DNA from 3 places in the Marinomonas sp. 63XJN7_9_ISO-PGPR-S23-217 genome. Region 1 is predicted to be linked to each of the others. Evidence: predicted binding sites of a transcription regulator. Region 1 holds the regulator's gene; each other region holds the start of a gene.
The links. The regulator PhoB, encoded in region 1, activates phosphate uptake and scavenging genes when phosphate is short. The targets are predictions, from matches to a motif close to TGTCATANNNNTGTCANA.

Region 1 (4,656 bases):
TGAAATGGGCTTTGCTAAAACCGTGGCGGATCGCGTGGTCTTTATGGATGCTGGAGAAATTGTGGAGGCCAATGAGCCTCAAGAGTTTTTCAATAATCCACAGCATGACCGTACACAATTGTTCCTAAGCCAAATTTTGAACCATTGATACTGATTCCCTGTTAACTAAACAAATCGGATCAACAGCCTCACCTTGATGTTCCACCATGACGTTGGACATAAAGGCGAGGCTTTTTTATGCATTGTTCTATGGGACAAGGTTGCGAAACCTCAATATAATAGCCATGTCACTAATCGAGACCTTTATGCACTGGCAGAAACACCAGTGTCGATAAAAGGGCTCTAAACGATTGGCCTAACATGCAATTAAATCATCATCTGACACTTGCCCTGCACTACCGTTGGCAACCCTTAAAACAAATTAACAAACAGCAAATTCCAGCGTCACTTTGGTTTTGGCTCACGACCAGTCAATCCATCACCGCAGAGTTGAAAAAAAGAGGCCAACTCACGGTAGAGGTTATTGAGGATGGTTGGGGGAAAGCAACACCGCGTGAAAAACGACGACTCAACATGAAGCCACGCGATGCTGCGCGTGTTCGCACGGTATTATTAAAAGTCGATGGTCGAACCGTTATATACGCCCGCTCCATTATCCCAGCCAACGCCTTACGAGGTCATTGGCGACAAGTGAAACATTTGCACAATAAACCATTAGGCGGTTATTTGTTTAAACATAGGGCACTTAAACGCAGCCCTATTGAGGTAGCGGCCCTTCCCAAAGGCTTATTTACCAATCACCATACTAAAGTCTGGGCAAGACGCTCTGTTTTCCAACAATTTGGCTCTGGTATCTTGGTCAGTGAAGCATTTTTCGAGACAATGGCATAACATAAAGGCGGCTTCGCCTAATTCTGACGACTAAATCAATGGACTCCCATGAACAAGCTTAAAGATTACGCCGACTTAACGCGTTTTAATCGTCCTATTGGCTCCCTACTCTTGCTGTGGCCGACCCTATGGGCCCTTTGGCTAGCGGCCGATGGCTGGCCCCAATGGCACCTTATTGTCATTTTTGTTCTGGGAGTGTTTAGCATGCGTTCTGCCGGCTGTGTCATCAATGATTACGCTGACCGAAAAGTCGATGGACACGTTGAGCGCACGAAAAATCGTCCTTTACCGTCTGGCCGTGTGTCCGAAAAAGAAGCGCTGGGGCTGTTCGCCTTTTTGGTCGTATTGAGCTTTTTGTTGGTGCTGTGTACCGATTTACGAACCATTTTGCTGTCTTTCGTCGGCTTAGGATTAGCCGCACTGTACCCCTTTATGAAGCGCTACACCCACCTGCCCCAGTTATTTCTTGGCTTGGCGTTCTCTTGGGCGATTCCCATGGCATACAGCGCCCAAGGCGGGGATCTGCTAGACCCCAAGTTGTGGATGCTGTTTGTGGCAAATTGCTTCTGGACCATTGCCTATGACACCTACTATGCCATGACAGACCGACCCGACGATTTAAAAGTCGGCATTAAATCCACCGCGATCCTTTTCGGCAAATACGATTTACTTGTTATTCTCTGTCTACAAGGTCTGACGTTATCCCTATTGGTCTGGATCGGGATACTGGCCCACCTTAACTGGATCTACTTTGTGTCGCTTATCATCAGTTTGGGATTATTTGGGCTGCAATACCAAAAAGCCAAAGAACGTGACCGACAAGCCTGCTTCCATGCTTTCTTAGATAATAACCGAATTGGCTACTGTATCTTTATTGGCATCGCTGCTAGCTTACTATTTATGTAATATATGGCGAATATGTGACATTTTCATATAACTGTCATACTAAGACGTTTTAATTAAACCGTTCCTGAGATGAGGGTAGATCCTGTGACCGGTAAAAAAGTATTAATCATTGATGATGAGTCTTCCATTCGCGAAATGATCGCCGTCGCCTTAGAAATGGCGGGATACGAATATATGGAAGCAGAAAATAGCCAACAAGCCCACGAAATCATTGTCGACCATCGACCTGATTTGATTCTCTGCGACTGGATGATGCCAGGGAGTAGCGGCATAGAACTGACTCGTCGCCTAAAAAAAGACAGTGCAACAGCGGAAATCCCCGTCATTATGTTGACGGCAAAAAGCGAGGAAGACAACAAAATTCAAGGGCTGGAAGTCGGTGCTGACGATTACATTACCAAGCCCTTCTCGCCACGAGAATTAGTCGCCAGACTGAAAGCGGTGCTACGTCGAGCCACGCCTCAAGGGGTAGATGAGCCAATTGAAATCGAAGGGTTAACCCTTGATCCTATTAGCCAACGCGTTACCATTGACAATAAGCCGCTAGATATGGGGCCGACGGAGTACCGTCTGCTAAAATTTCTCATGACTCACCAAGAAAGAGCCTATTCACGGGCACAATTATTGGATCAGGTATGGGGCGGTAATGTTTATGTGGAAGAACGTACCGTTGATGTGCATATTCGCCGTTTACGAAAAGCCATTGGTAGCAGTCACGACTTTTTGATTCAAACCGTTCGAGGGACTGGCTACCGATTCTCTCCCAAAAGGACTTAGTCATATAATATGAAAGCAGTTTGGCGAAGAGCAATAATTCGCTGGTCTTTAGGGCTTTTGGCCTGCATCGTCATCGGTTTTATCATAAACCACTTACAAGCCGTCGTACTTTTGTTTTTATTGGGAACATTGTATTGGCAGCTGTATCAACTTTACCAATTTCATTATTGGCTACGTCACTCTGGGCGAGGCGCCCCCCCTGAATCGGATGGTATCTGGGGAGATATCTTCGATGTTGTCTACCGTTTGCAGAAAAAGCAGCGTAAATCGAAGCGCCGTATGCGCCAAGCTCTGAATCGTATCGAGAATTCTACCGCCGCCCTAAAAGAAGGCGTCATTATGGCCGATAACCAAGGCAACTTAGAGTGGTGGAATAACTCGGCAGGACACTTTTTAGGCCTAATGCGCCCAGTTGATCGAGGGCAGCCCATTACCAATATTGTTCGCAACCCAGAATTTTTTCGTTACTTTACCCAAAAACGTTTTGGAGAACCGCTGGTGATTAAGTCACCGGCCAAAGAGGGCGTTTATTTAGAAGTCCAAACCACCTTGTACGATAAAAATGATCATTTGATTTTTATCCGCGATGTCACAAGACTGCACCTGCTCGAAGAAATGCGCAAAGACTTTGTCGCCAATGCCTCCCATGAGCTAAAAACCCCTTTAACGGTCATTAAAGGTTATTTAGAAACGTTAGAAATGTTCCAAGATTCCCTGCCCGCCAGCATGCAAAAAGGCATCGCAAATATGTCTGAGCAGTCGGAGCGCATGGAACATTTAATCGAAGATTTGTTGCTATTATCGCGTTTAGAAAGCAACGATAAACGAGAAGAAGAACATTGGCATGAGGTGTCTTCTTGGACGGAAGCCATTAAGAAAATTGCGTCACCTCTACTTACTGAAAAACATTCTTTAGACATTGATATTCCAGAAAAAGCACGTCTGTACGGCGCCTACAACGAACTCTACAGTGCGTTTTCTAATTTGGTGGTAAACGCCATCAAGTATTCACCAGATGGCGGTGAAATCAAAGTGAAATGGGAGTCTAATGAATTCAGTGGCGTGTTTTCAGTTGCCGACCACGGCTTAGGCATAGACCCAAGATACATTCCGCGCTTAACGGAGCGATTTTTCCGAGTCGATAAGGGTCGTAGTACCAAAACGGGCGGCACGGGCTTAGGCTTAGCCATCGTCAAACATGTGCTCATGCACCATGATGCTAAGTTACAGATCCTTAGCGAACTCAACCGTGGCAGTCGCTTCTCTTGTCATTTCCCAGCCAACCGAGTACGGACGGATGATATTCCAGCGTTTTCTGCAATAGAAAAAAATGTTGAGGATGACAAAGAGCCTATTGTAAAAGACCAATAAACCCCACCCTAACCCTCCCCTTAAATAAGGGGAGGGAACAAGACATTCCTCAGCCCAACCCCTTCCCCTTACAACGGAGCTGGGAGGGAACTGTCGGCTCCTCCCCCTTGCCAAGGGGGAGGCTGGGAGGGGGTTATAAGGGTTCAATACATAACACTATAAGCTATCAAACAGCTTACTGATAAACGCTTCTTTTTCAGCATCTTGGTCAATCAGCCCCAAACCAACAGTTAAAAAGGTTGAATCATGTTTCTTCTCCGTGGTGGCGACAGATTGGACATAATAATTCAGGCGATTGACCTTGCCCTCAAACTCTAAATCCAAAACGGATTGTCCCAATACTTGAGGAATCACGTCATCGCTTTTTATCAGCATGGTGGCGTCTTGTTTACTAAATTGAATCACCATGCAGCGAAACTGTTTGCCTTCGAAACGCACCATAGTGGGAATTTTCACATCTTTCACTGTGGGGACAGGGGCATCAGGGTTGATAAATTTCGTCGCCTCGACTTTACGAGATGATTTTCCCCCCATCAAAACATCCAATGATGCCGATGCGACACCACCAGCAGGCGAAGCACTTCTAGGTTTTTGCGAGGTCAGCTTGCTTTGCATATTATGCTTTTTGGCAGCGCTCATCACCTTATTCACCAGCTGTTCACTGGAAAACGGTTTCCCCAAATAATCGGTCACACCGGATTTGACCGCCTC
Region 2 (4,656 bases), 1.6 Mb from region 1:
AAGGAACGCCTCATATTACAGAGATGATGAAAAATGACACGTTTGATGCAGATGAAATAGGCGAACTAATGGATGACATCACCAAACTCACTCAATCCACCAGCATTAATAAACTGGTCATCAGTGAACAGGTTTTCACCATGAACGATATACAAAACCGAGTGTTTACCAGTTTGCCAGAGATCATTGACATAGATGAAAATGAAATCTTAATTTATGAAGTAAAAGGTCTGGCTGAGAAATATCAAAAACGTGTCTATCAATATATCAAAGAGATCAACCGGGCTGATGAAAACTTAGCGTTAGATGCAAACAACTAATTCAGGCCTACCCCGTTACAAACGTATAAAAAAAGGTTTTAGCAATACCGATAAGCCACAAAATACGCCTCCCTAGCACTGCTAAAGAGGCGTTTAATACTCTTCTGTCCTGTAGTCCTGAAATAGGTTTACACTAGGACTGTACGTTGCCGCCGACGCAAGCCTGCGGTGGTCGATCCATCAAAACTAAAATCAATATCACCGGACAAACTGGACGTTTGTGCCCACAACTGTTCACATAAAGTTGATAATTTCGTGTCATTTCCTTTCTGAAGCCAGCCCACAACAGCCCGCGCCACATTGGGATAATTTACCTGAACGACCCGACTGCTCTCTAACCAATTCTGAATAATCGATGAACTCAATGTGCTACTGGTGTGTGCAAGTTTTAGATACTCCAAAGCAATAGCATTTGAATGTTGTTCTATTTGACCTTGCAGTGGTTTAGCTAAAATACGACGCCCCAACTGCAATGCCTCTGAGTTCAATTCAAACCCAGCATTGCACAAGACAGATTCACACTCACTTAAATTGTTATGAAACTCAATGCGACTGAAAGGAAAGACTTCTATATTGCCATAGACACCAGGCTCAATGTCTTTACAGTGCATACGAAAATGGTAATTCGGTACCCCTTCCAACCATTCCATGACTTCTTCGCTGTCCTCAAAAGGCAAATAGACTAAGACATGATCATCTTTAGGGTTATTATGTTTGTTATCCATGAGAATCAAAGGCGGCAAAATTGCATGATCAAAATGATGCCAGTGAGCACCAAGCTGAGTGGTCGCAGGAGCAAAATGCATCATAATCCATTGAGCGATACGACTCCCTTTGAATTGCGGAATGTTATGATGAAATGCATATTGGTGACCAAACCCAACACTAGGGGTTCCTTGGCGTTTCGCCGCCCAAGCAACAATGGGCTCAAAATCCGTAATTACCAAATCATAAGAGCGAGTATTAATAGTTCGAATGTCTTTCAGTAACTTCACGACATTGGCTTTTCGACAGGTAGAGACAATGTCCAGTTTGCCATTTCGCGCCACAAAGCTCAAACCCTGAAAGGTTTGATACTCCCCAAAGACGTCCATATCAAAGTAATCTTTTGCGTCTCGTCCTGAAAAAATATAATCCACGTCAATGCCTGCTCGGTGAAACTCAGCTGCCATTGAACGTGCACGAGTAATATGGCCATTGCCAGTCCCTTGAACGCCGTACAAAATTCTCACACCAATACTCCTACCATGATGGCCGCGCAAGCTGTTCCAAGTAATGCTCCCATTACCGTATCCGTTGGAAAGTGAACGCCTAAAAATATCCGAGACAGTCCTACATGACTGGCCCAGACATACAATAAAACACTAAACTCGGGGAAAAATTTGCTTAAACAATAGGCAATAAAAAATGCTCCCGAAGTATGACCTGAAGGAAAAGAAAACTGGTCAGATGGGATAATAAAACTACTAAAATTCTCCAAAGCCTCTGCAGGCCGATTACGCTTAAATCCCCGCTTTAAAAGAAAATACAAACAACGCTCTAATATAAACCCCATCACCAAGATCAAAACCAAGGTATTAAATTCTAACCACCATAGGGATAAAGCTAACAGCGCATACAATGGGCCATCCGCGCTAAAGGAAATAGCACGTCCAATTCGAGTAAATCCAACACGATGTTTACGTGCCATACACCAAGAAAAAGTATGTACATCTACTGCGTGGATATTTTGAAGGATATTCATACGCCACCCCGCTCATTATTTGTCTACCCCTAACATAGAATAGAAAAATGTCAGTTTAGCGGCAGTTATATGACAGCTGTATGAAGTACATACTCACCGTAAAATGATGAGGGTTTCACGGACTAGAAAAAAATGCCTCGCATGATGCGAGGCATTGAAAAAACCATTCACAATAAACAGCCCGTTAACTCATAACCAGCTTGATAACATAATCCCCACTCCCAACGTTTGTGAACTGTGGTTATAATCAAGCAACGAATCACCGTAACCATTAAAGTACTGTATGTAACCTCTCGATTTACCCCAAAGAGGGAAGGTAAAACCTAATTGTACCGACCCCTTATTACCGGATGTGCGAAGATTGTTTCGTAAGGTCATATCAAATGTATAATCGTCAATGGTATGCACCATCGTCAATTCCCCATACCCCAAATATTTTTCAATATCGGGGTTATCATCATCGGCCGCATTTTCAGGAATACGGTACCAAGGCTTGATGGAATAAACGGTATTTTCAGTCTGAAACAAAAAGTTAACGTATATACGGTTCCAAGAACGAGATAAAGCCGTTGATTGCCCATTCGATTGATGAACAATACCGTAGCTTACATAAGTCGGTTTAATACCAAAAAGCCCTTTTTTGGGCTCCGTCATTAGGAACATTTCTGGCTCATAGTTGGTGTCTCTAAAGGGCGCTGAAATGCTACTATTGTAAGCTTGCCAATAAGACAGCTGAGTGTAAGCCACCCATAAACTACTGTTTTTACCAACCACATCGTATAAAACAGGCACTTTAAAGCTAAATTGAAATTTAAATTCAACATCATTTAAATCATCTGAGCTGTTTTTATCCCCTAAAAATGCCCTACTGACAGGGTGAGGGTTATAGTTAAAAGGTAAAAAATAATTGGTTTTATAGGGTGTTAATACAAACGGATTATTGGCCGTTGCTTGCTCTTGTTCCATGCGTTGCTGTATAAGGCCATGGGCCTTTTTAGCACGTTCCGAAATAGGTTCAGGAACTGCTGGTTCTTCCGGCGTCGAATCATCGGAAGTATCAGATTTAGCGTTAACAGACGATTGATCCGTCAGTGCTTTACTCTCTGTTGCCCACAACAAAGAAGGTGAAAATAATATCAGTACTAGCAACCATTTCATGTTTTTGTCCTAGGGTCTCTCAGAGAAAGAGGTCAGTATTACAGTGACAGTACTCATTTTTTTGTATAGGTTTCTTTGTCCATTTCACATATGTCGACAGTGAAGCTCACATTCACCACCTTAAAACCCTGCAAAGCATCAAGAACCAAAGAGGAAAGCATTCTTCTGCTCTCAACCGAACGGCCAGATAGCATCCGAATGGTGACATGTACAAAGGCATCGTCCTTGCCACCCGTCACAAAATTTTTGTACGCAAGCGCCCTTAATTTCAGATCTTCCTCCGCAAAAAGGCCCGAAGTAAGGCAAGCCGACTTTACCACGTCTAGCCAATCAACCGGCGGCACTTCTTGTTCTAAATTTTGACTGTATTCAATAATGCAATGAGGCATACATTAGTCCCTTGTAATGTCCGTAAAAGAGTAGCGTTAGTATACTACGGTCTTATTGCAAGCCATTCAGAAAAGTGAAAACCTTTATTTATTTCATTATTAATAACCTAATGAGGCATTAACACCTTCTGGAATAAAACCATTAGCACGATAATGCCGAATCGCCTTAGCCACTATCTGACTGGCCGAAACAGGATTCGTTGGCGCGGAAATATGCGGCAAAACAGTCACCTTCGGGTGGGACCAAAAACGGTGTGAGGTTGGCAACGGCTCTTGGGCAAAGACATCTAATACGGCATGATCCAAATGTCCATTGTCCAAGTGTTCCAACAAAGCCATCTCATCAACGATAGGACCACGGGCAAAATTAATCAGCATGGCGCCATTGGGTAACAGGGCCAATCTTTCATGATTGAGTAAACCGCGAGTACTATCCGTCAAGGGCAACAAACAAATCAAAATATCGCTGTCCTCTAACAACGCATCTAGACCTTCTTCACCACAATAACACGGCACGCCCTCAAAATTTTTGGCCGTTCTACTCCAACCAGACACATGAAAACCATTATCCACTAAGCGTGTTGCACTGACTTGCCCTAACGCACCCAATCCTAACACCCCGACGCGTCGCTCCTGTGGTGTCACCATTGCCCGTTGATACCATGTTTTTTCACACTGCTGTTGCCTATAAAATGGCATACCACGATGCAGATACATGGTCCACGCTAACACCGCTTCAGACATGGTCTTCGCTAACTCAGGGTCAATCAAACGGACAATGGTAAATGGCATCGTCGTTAATTCATCGACCATACGATCCACACCAGCCCAAACACTATGAACCCACTTTAAATTTGGCAATTGCATGAGTTCTTGCGGGTCTGGGTTGGCTACAATTGCCACGTCACATTGCGACTTTTCCACATCGGACAAAAGACTAAAAGCCACAATGGTTTCTTCAGGAAGTAGAGTCGATAACTGCTTGAGCCAAGCCGCTTGTTCGACTTCGTCTATTCGACCAACAAATGGAATCATCACAGATAGC
Region 3 (4,656 bases), 2.5 Mb from region 1:
AAGGATGCATAACTTACCAACTAATATATTAGCTAATACAGCATTTAATATACTAATATATTAGTTATAAAGTGCAATCGTTTTATGCGTACTTATGGCATTATCGGCAAAAAGCAAACAAACAAATCGGCAGAGTGCCCCAATAATCACACTAGATAAACATGCCAATATGATAGAAAGACACAGCATAGAGCTGATCAAAAAGTATCTTGATCATCTAGATGAAACACCCAAATCGGCAGTAGACCGAATCTACGCTGACTTACACAGAAGAATCACTAATTTAGAACTTCCTCCAGGCGCTCCCTTAACTAGGGTTGACCTTTGTAAAGAGTATAACGTCAGCCAAACCCCCGTTAGGGAGGCCCTACTTCGTCTAGAGCAAGTTGGTTTGATTAAGGTTCGTCCACAATCCGGCACGGAAGTAAGCTACATTGATATACAGCAATTAGAACAGAATCATTTTTTGCGAGAAGCGTTGGAGTTCGAAGTGGTTAGATGTTTAGCATTACATCAAGACAGTAGACTACTGTCTCATTTAACCATGTTAGTGGATATGCAAGAAAGCTTAATTGGAGGCAACGCAGAGGACATAAACCTATTTAGCAAATTAGATAGATTATTTCATTCCTCGATGTTTGACGCTGTCGGCCAAAGCCAGTTATATGAGCTTATTTGCTCTCGATCTGGACATATGGACCGCATTCGCCGTTTACATCTCCCTTCAGAGGGAAAAGTACGCGGTGTTATCTTATCTCATAGAAAAATAATCCAAAGCATTACTTCCGGCGATCCCATCCAAGCAGTCGACTCGATGCGTGAACACTTAAGTGGCACACTATCCAAAGTCGAGGAAATTAAAAAAACGTACCCAGAGTTTTTTTTATAATCTCGTTAACAACACCTATTTAACAGAGAAATGAAAACAAGGCGACCGAGGAGGAGAGCTGAGCTGCTGTCGCCTTTTTGTATTATGATATTTTTGATAAATTATATATTTAAATTATCAAATGGTAATTGGAGCGCTCCTTGATGTTATCCAGCTTGGATCTTCACCAAATCGATTATCACCAATCGAGCCTTCTAAAGATAAGAGAAAGATCAGTAAGAGGGTACCAAATACAGGGATTACATTAAGAAAGATAAACCAACCAGAGCGGTTTATATCGTGTAGACGGCGGATACTCACCCCAATGGTTGGGGATAGAATCAAAAAGTTAAACACCAAAACAACGATCATTAATTGATCTAAGGTGATCAATGATTTTGATAAGAAGGATTGCACAAAAAACAAGAGACTGAGCAATAGATTGACAATCATATTACCCATAACAAAATACCAAAACTCTTTGCGAGACGAACGACCTGAAAACACGGCATATTTCTTAAAGGCAACCAGATACCAACCCATATCTTTCCTTCTCTTTTCATTCAGTTAGCTGATAGATAAACGCTCTGTAAAGAATATAACAGCATGGAATTAATCGCTAAAAAAATTACAACTAACCCTCAAAAAAGAGAACAGATTCAAACGCAAGTCTAGAAAACCATTAAAAAACCTTATACCGCACCAAACTGACGAGCAAATTCATCCAGTTTTTTACTGCGAATCGATTTCAGTTGGGCCAGTTCGGTTTTTGCTGACGTTTTTGCTTCAACAACAAGCTTGGGATCCTGATTGATTGCCGCATTTTTCAAGGCCGCTTCATAGGTATCTAACACCTCATCAAAATGATCCTGATAAGCCTCTTCTACCATGGCAAGTGCCACGTGGTAAGAAGCATTATTAGACTCCGCATCACGTTTTATGCGATCTAAAGAGTTTTGAAAATACAAGGACTGTAAAGTAACGTGGGGAGAAGAAGTACCTCGGGATTCTCTCCTTTCATTTACAACAATGCCTGATGAGGCGGGCTGAGTCGAAAAAACCGTACTTGCCTGTGTGTAGCTTACAGGCATTGTGTTCAAAACAAGAATTGCAGTGAGCGACTGCAATCTCTTAAAGAGAACTTTTTTCATGTTCACCTACTCCTATTGAAAAATAGCAACATACAATCTCCTCTATAAAAACGCGATTCGATTCTATGAAAAGTGAGATTTCATTCTATGGGGCAAGCGTGAACAGCACAATCCAATCAGTCCCATTGCACATTTAAACCTAAACCTTGCATTTTTATGACAAGACAATACGCAAGAAAAAACAACAAATATGCACAAACAACAAAAAATACCCCATTAAAGTAAATTAATTGTCATGAAATTGTCATGCTTACTATGGTTTACTCTTTGACGATAAATTCGATCGGGCAGTGATCGATATTTCTATTACATATCAATCAGGTATCACCCTGACTCAATGAGGAACGAAGAAATGACCCAGTCCGTTGATAATACTCGTCGTCGTATGCTCGGTTTTATGGCAGGCGCCCCTTTACTCCCTCTTGCTGGTGGGATATTCACCTCCAAAGCGTTTGCCGACAACATCACAGACTCCCCATTAGCCTCTGTCAGTTTTGTTCCAATGGCGGCGCCATCGTTAAGTAACCCAGCAGCCATGGCGACAACCTATATCAATTCGGCAATGCAGCTTAAGTTTGAAGATGGTTCTAGTCGCCTGGTTAAACTTGACTACCATCCTTTTTTCATTTCTGGCGATAAAGTTCCTGATGGTCAAGGCGGAACAGTCGTTGCAGGCGGTTATTATGATATTAACAATCGTCCAATTAACGATCCAACAGCGGGTAATCGCCAATTTTTCTCAGACTGTCCAGATGGTTCAAGTCTATTAACGGTAGAAGGTGCAAACGTACCTGGTGTTTACGGCAAACCAGTATTTGCGGTGGTTCAATTTGAATATACTTCGCGTGACGGCGGCGGTAACGATATGTACGGTCGTCTACCCTCCCCTATTGCCGTATTAACACTGGATCAAAACCAAGAAACGGGTGAATTGAAACTCGTGAAATATCACAATGTTGATACCTCCAGTGTTGGTGGTTTATGGATCACCTGCGGGGCGAGCTTGTCACCATGGGGCACTCACCTTTCCAGCGAAGAATATGAGCCAGACGCATCAAAAATGGATGATAAGCGCTTCAAAGCTTACAGTAAGAACTTGTTCGGCGATGAAAATAAAGCCACACCTTATAATTATGGTCACCTGCCAGAAGTCACCGTCAACAAAGACGGTACAGGGTCTATCACCAAGCATTACTGCATGGGCCGTATTTCTCATGAGCTTGTTCAAGTCATGCCAGATGAACGCACTGTCATCATGGGTGACGATGCGACAAATGGTGGTCTGTTCATGTTTATTGCTGACAAACCACGTGATTTATCTTCTGGTAAGCTATATGTAGGAAAATGGCATCAAACTTCTAACGAAGGCCCAGGTGCGGGCGATATTTCTTGGATCAAACTGGGTGAAGCCAATAGCGATGAAATCAAACGCCTAGTTGATGCAGGCATTAAATCTTCTGATATCATGGAAATCCATCATAAAGACCCAAAAGACCCAAGCTTCACTAAGATTGGCTACGGCGGCAAACCAAACTGGGTAAAACTGAAACCAGGTATGGAAAAAGAAGCGGCCTTCTTGGAAACACACCGTTATGCAGCGCTTGTTGGTGGCTCTTTAGGCTTTACCAAAATGGAAGGCACAACAGTCAATATCAAAGACAAAAAAGCCTACTCAGCAATGTCATACATCTATAAAACCATGACGGATGGCAGCAATGACATTCATGTTCAAGGACCAAAAGCTGGTGCCGTATATGAGCACAAGCTAACAGGCGGTCAAACAGACAGTGATGGCAACAGCATTGACAGCGAATGGGTATCGGTTCACATGCACGCTCCATTCAACCTAACAGGGGAAGACCTAAAAACTGCCGATGCAATCGGCAATACAGCCCATGCTGACCGTATCGCTAACCCAGATAATATCAAGTACTCTGAAAAGCTTCGCACTTTGTTCATTGGAGAAGACAGTGGCAATCATGTCAACAACTTCCTATGGGCCTATAATGTAGACAGCGGCGACCTATCACGCATTATGTCTTGCCCAGCAGGCGCAGAATCAACTGGCCTGCATGCGGTTGACGAAATTAACGGCTGGACCTACATCATGAGCAACATGCAACACCCTGGTGACTGGGAAAGCCCATTGCATGACAAAGTAAAAGATGTATTAGATCCATACGTCCGAGCTAATTACAAAGATCGTTATGGTGCGGCTGTGGGTTACATCACAGGGATTCCTAAAGTCTCTTAATTAATAAGCGACTTTACAACGATTTATCTGATCGGATAAACAAAAGGGCAACCATTTGGCTGCCCTTTTCTTTTACTCTATCGTTAAAAATTGCGAACATGTATTCAAAAAACCATATTACTACAACTTTTTTGCAGCCAAGTTGCACTAATATATTCCCCTACTTTTCATTCCATATTTATCAAATGTACCAACATTAATCATATAATGGTTAAGTATTTCTGTTATTTCAGCAAAGTCATTGATGCCACCATTGGCTCTGCTGACATAGCTATGTTTCAGTTAGTTCATTTTGCTAACACCATTGAAACATTAAGAAGCACGCAACCATTTACAATCTATTTTATTTTTATCAAGCCCGAAAAAGGACGACCAGGACCATT

Region 2: AC0VYI_RS06785 (phosphatase PAP2 family protein) is a predicted target of PhoB. The motif match lies at 2,122-2,139, and genes of this name have one in related genera.
Region 3: AC0VYI_RS13480 (PhoX family protein) is a predicted target of PhoB. The motif match lies at 2,251-2,268, and genes of this name have one in related genera.

Annotation. Positions count from the first base shown of each region.
Region 1 covers NZ_CM149678.1:5,347,999-5,352,654, forward strand. Annotated here, with positions in the region: gene AC0VYI_RS24875 (amino acid ABC transporter ATP-binding protein) at 1-148, shown strand, start outside; gene AC0VYI_RS24880 (chorismate--pyruvate lyase family protein) at 361-891, shown strand; gene ubiA (4-hydroxybenzoate octaprenyltransferase) at 940-1,797, shown strand; gene phoB (phosphate regulon transcriptional regulator PhoB) at 1,882-2,574, shown strand; gene phoR (phosphate regulon sensor histidine kinase PhoR) at 2,584-3,945, shown strand; gene AC0VYI_RS24900 (response regulator) at 4,102-4,656, opposite strand, start outside.
Region 2 covers NZ_CM149678.1:1,452,623-1,457,278, reverse strand. Annotated here, with positions in the region: gene AC0VYI_RS06795 (AhpA/YtjB family protein) at 1-320, shown strand, start outside; gene AC0VYI_RS06790 (MJ1255/VC2487 family glycosyltransferase) at 449-1,552, opposite strand; gene AC0VYI_RS06785 (phosphatase PAP2 family protein) at 1,549-2,064, opposite strand; gene AC0VYI_RS06780 (phospholipase A) at 2,254-3,222, opposite strand; gene AC0VYI_RS06775 (5-carboxymethyl-2-hydroxymuconate Delta-isomerase) at 3,276-3,611, opposite strand; gene AC0VYI_RS06770 (2-hydroxyacid dehydrogenase) at 3,711-4,646, opposite strand.
Region 3 covers NZ_CM149678.1:2,886,154-2,890,809, forward strand. Annotated here, with positions in the region: gene AC0VYI_RS13465 (GntR family transcriptional regulator) at 95-889, shown strand; gene AC0VYI_RS13470 (DUF805 domain-containing protein) at 1,007-1,411, opposite strand; gene AC0VYI_RS13475 (hypothetical protein) at 1,561-2,019, opposite strand; gene AC0VYI_RS13480 (PhoX family protein) at 2,372-4,273, shown strand; gene AC0VYI_RS13485 (hypothetical protein) at 4,586-4,656, opposite strand, start outside.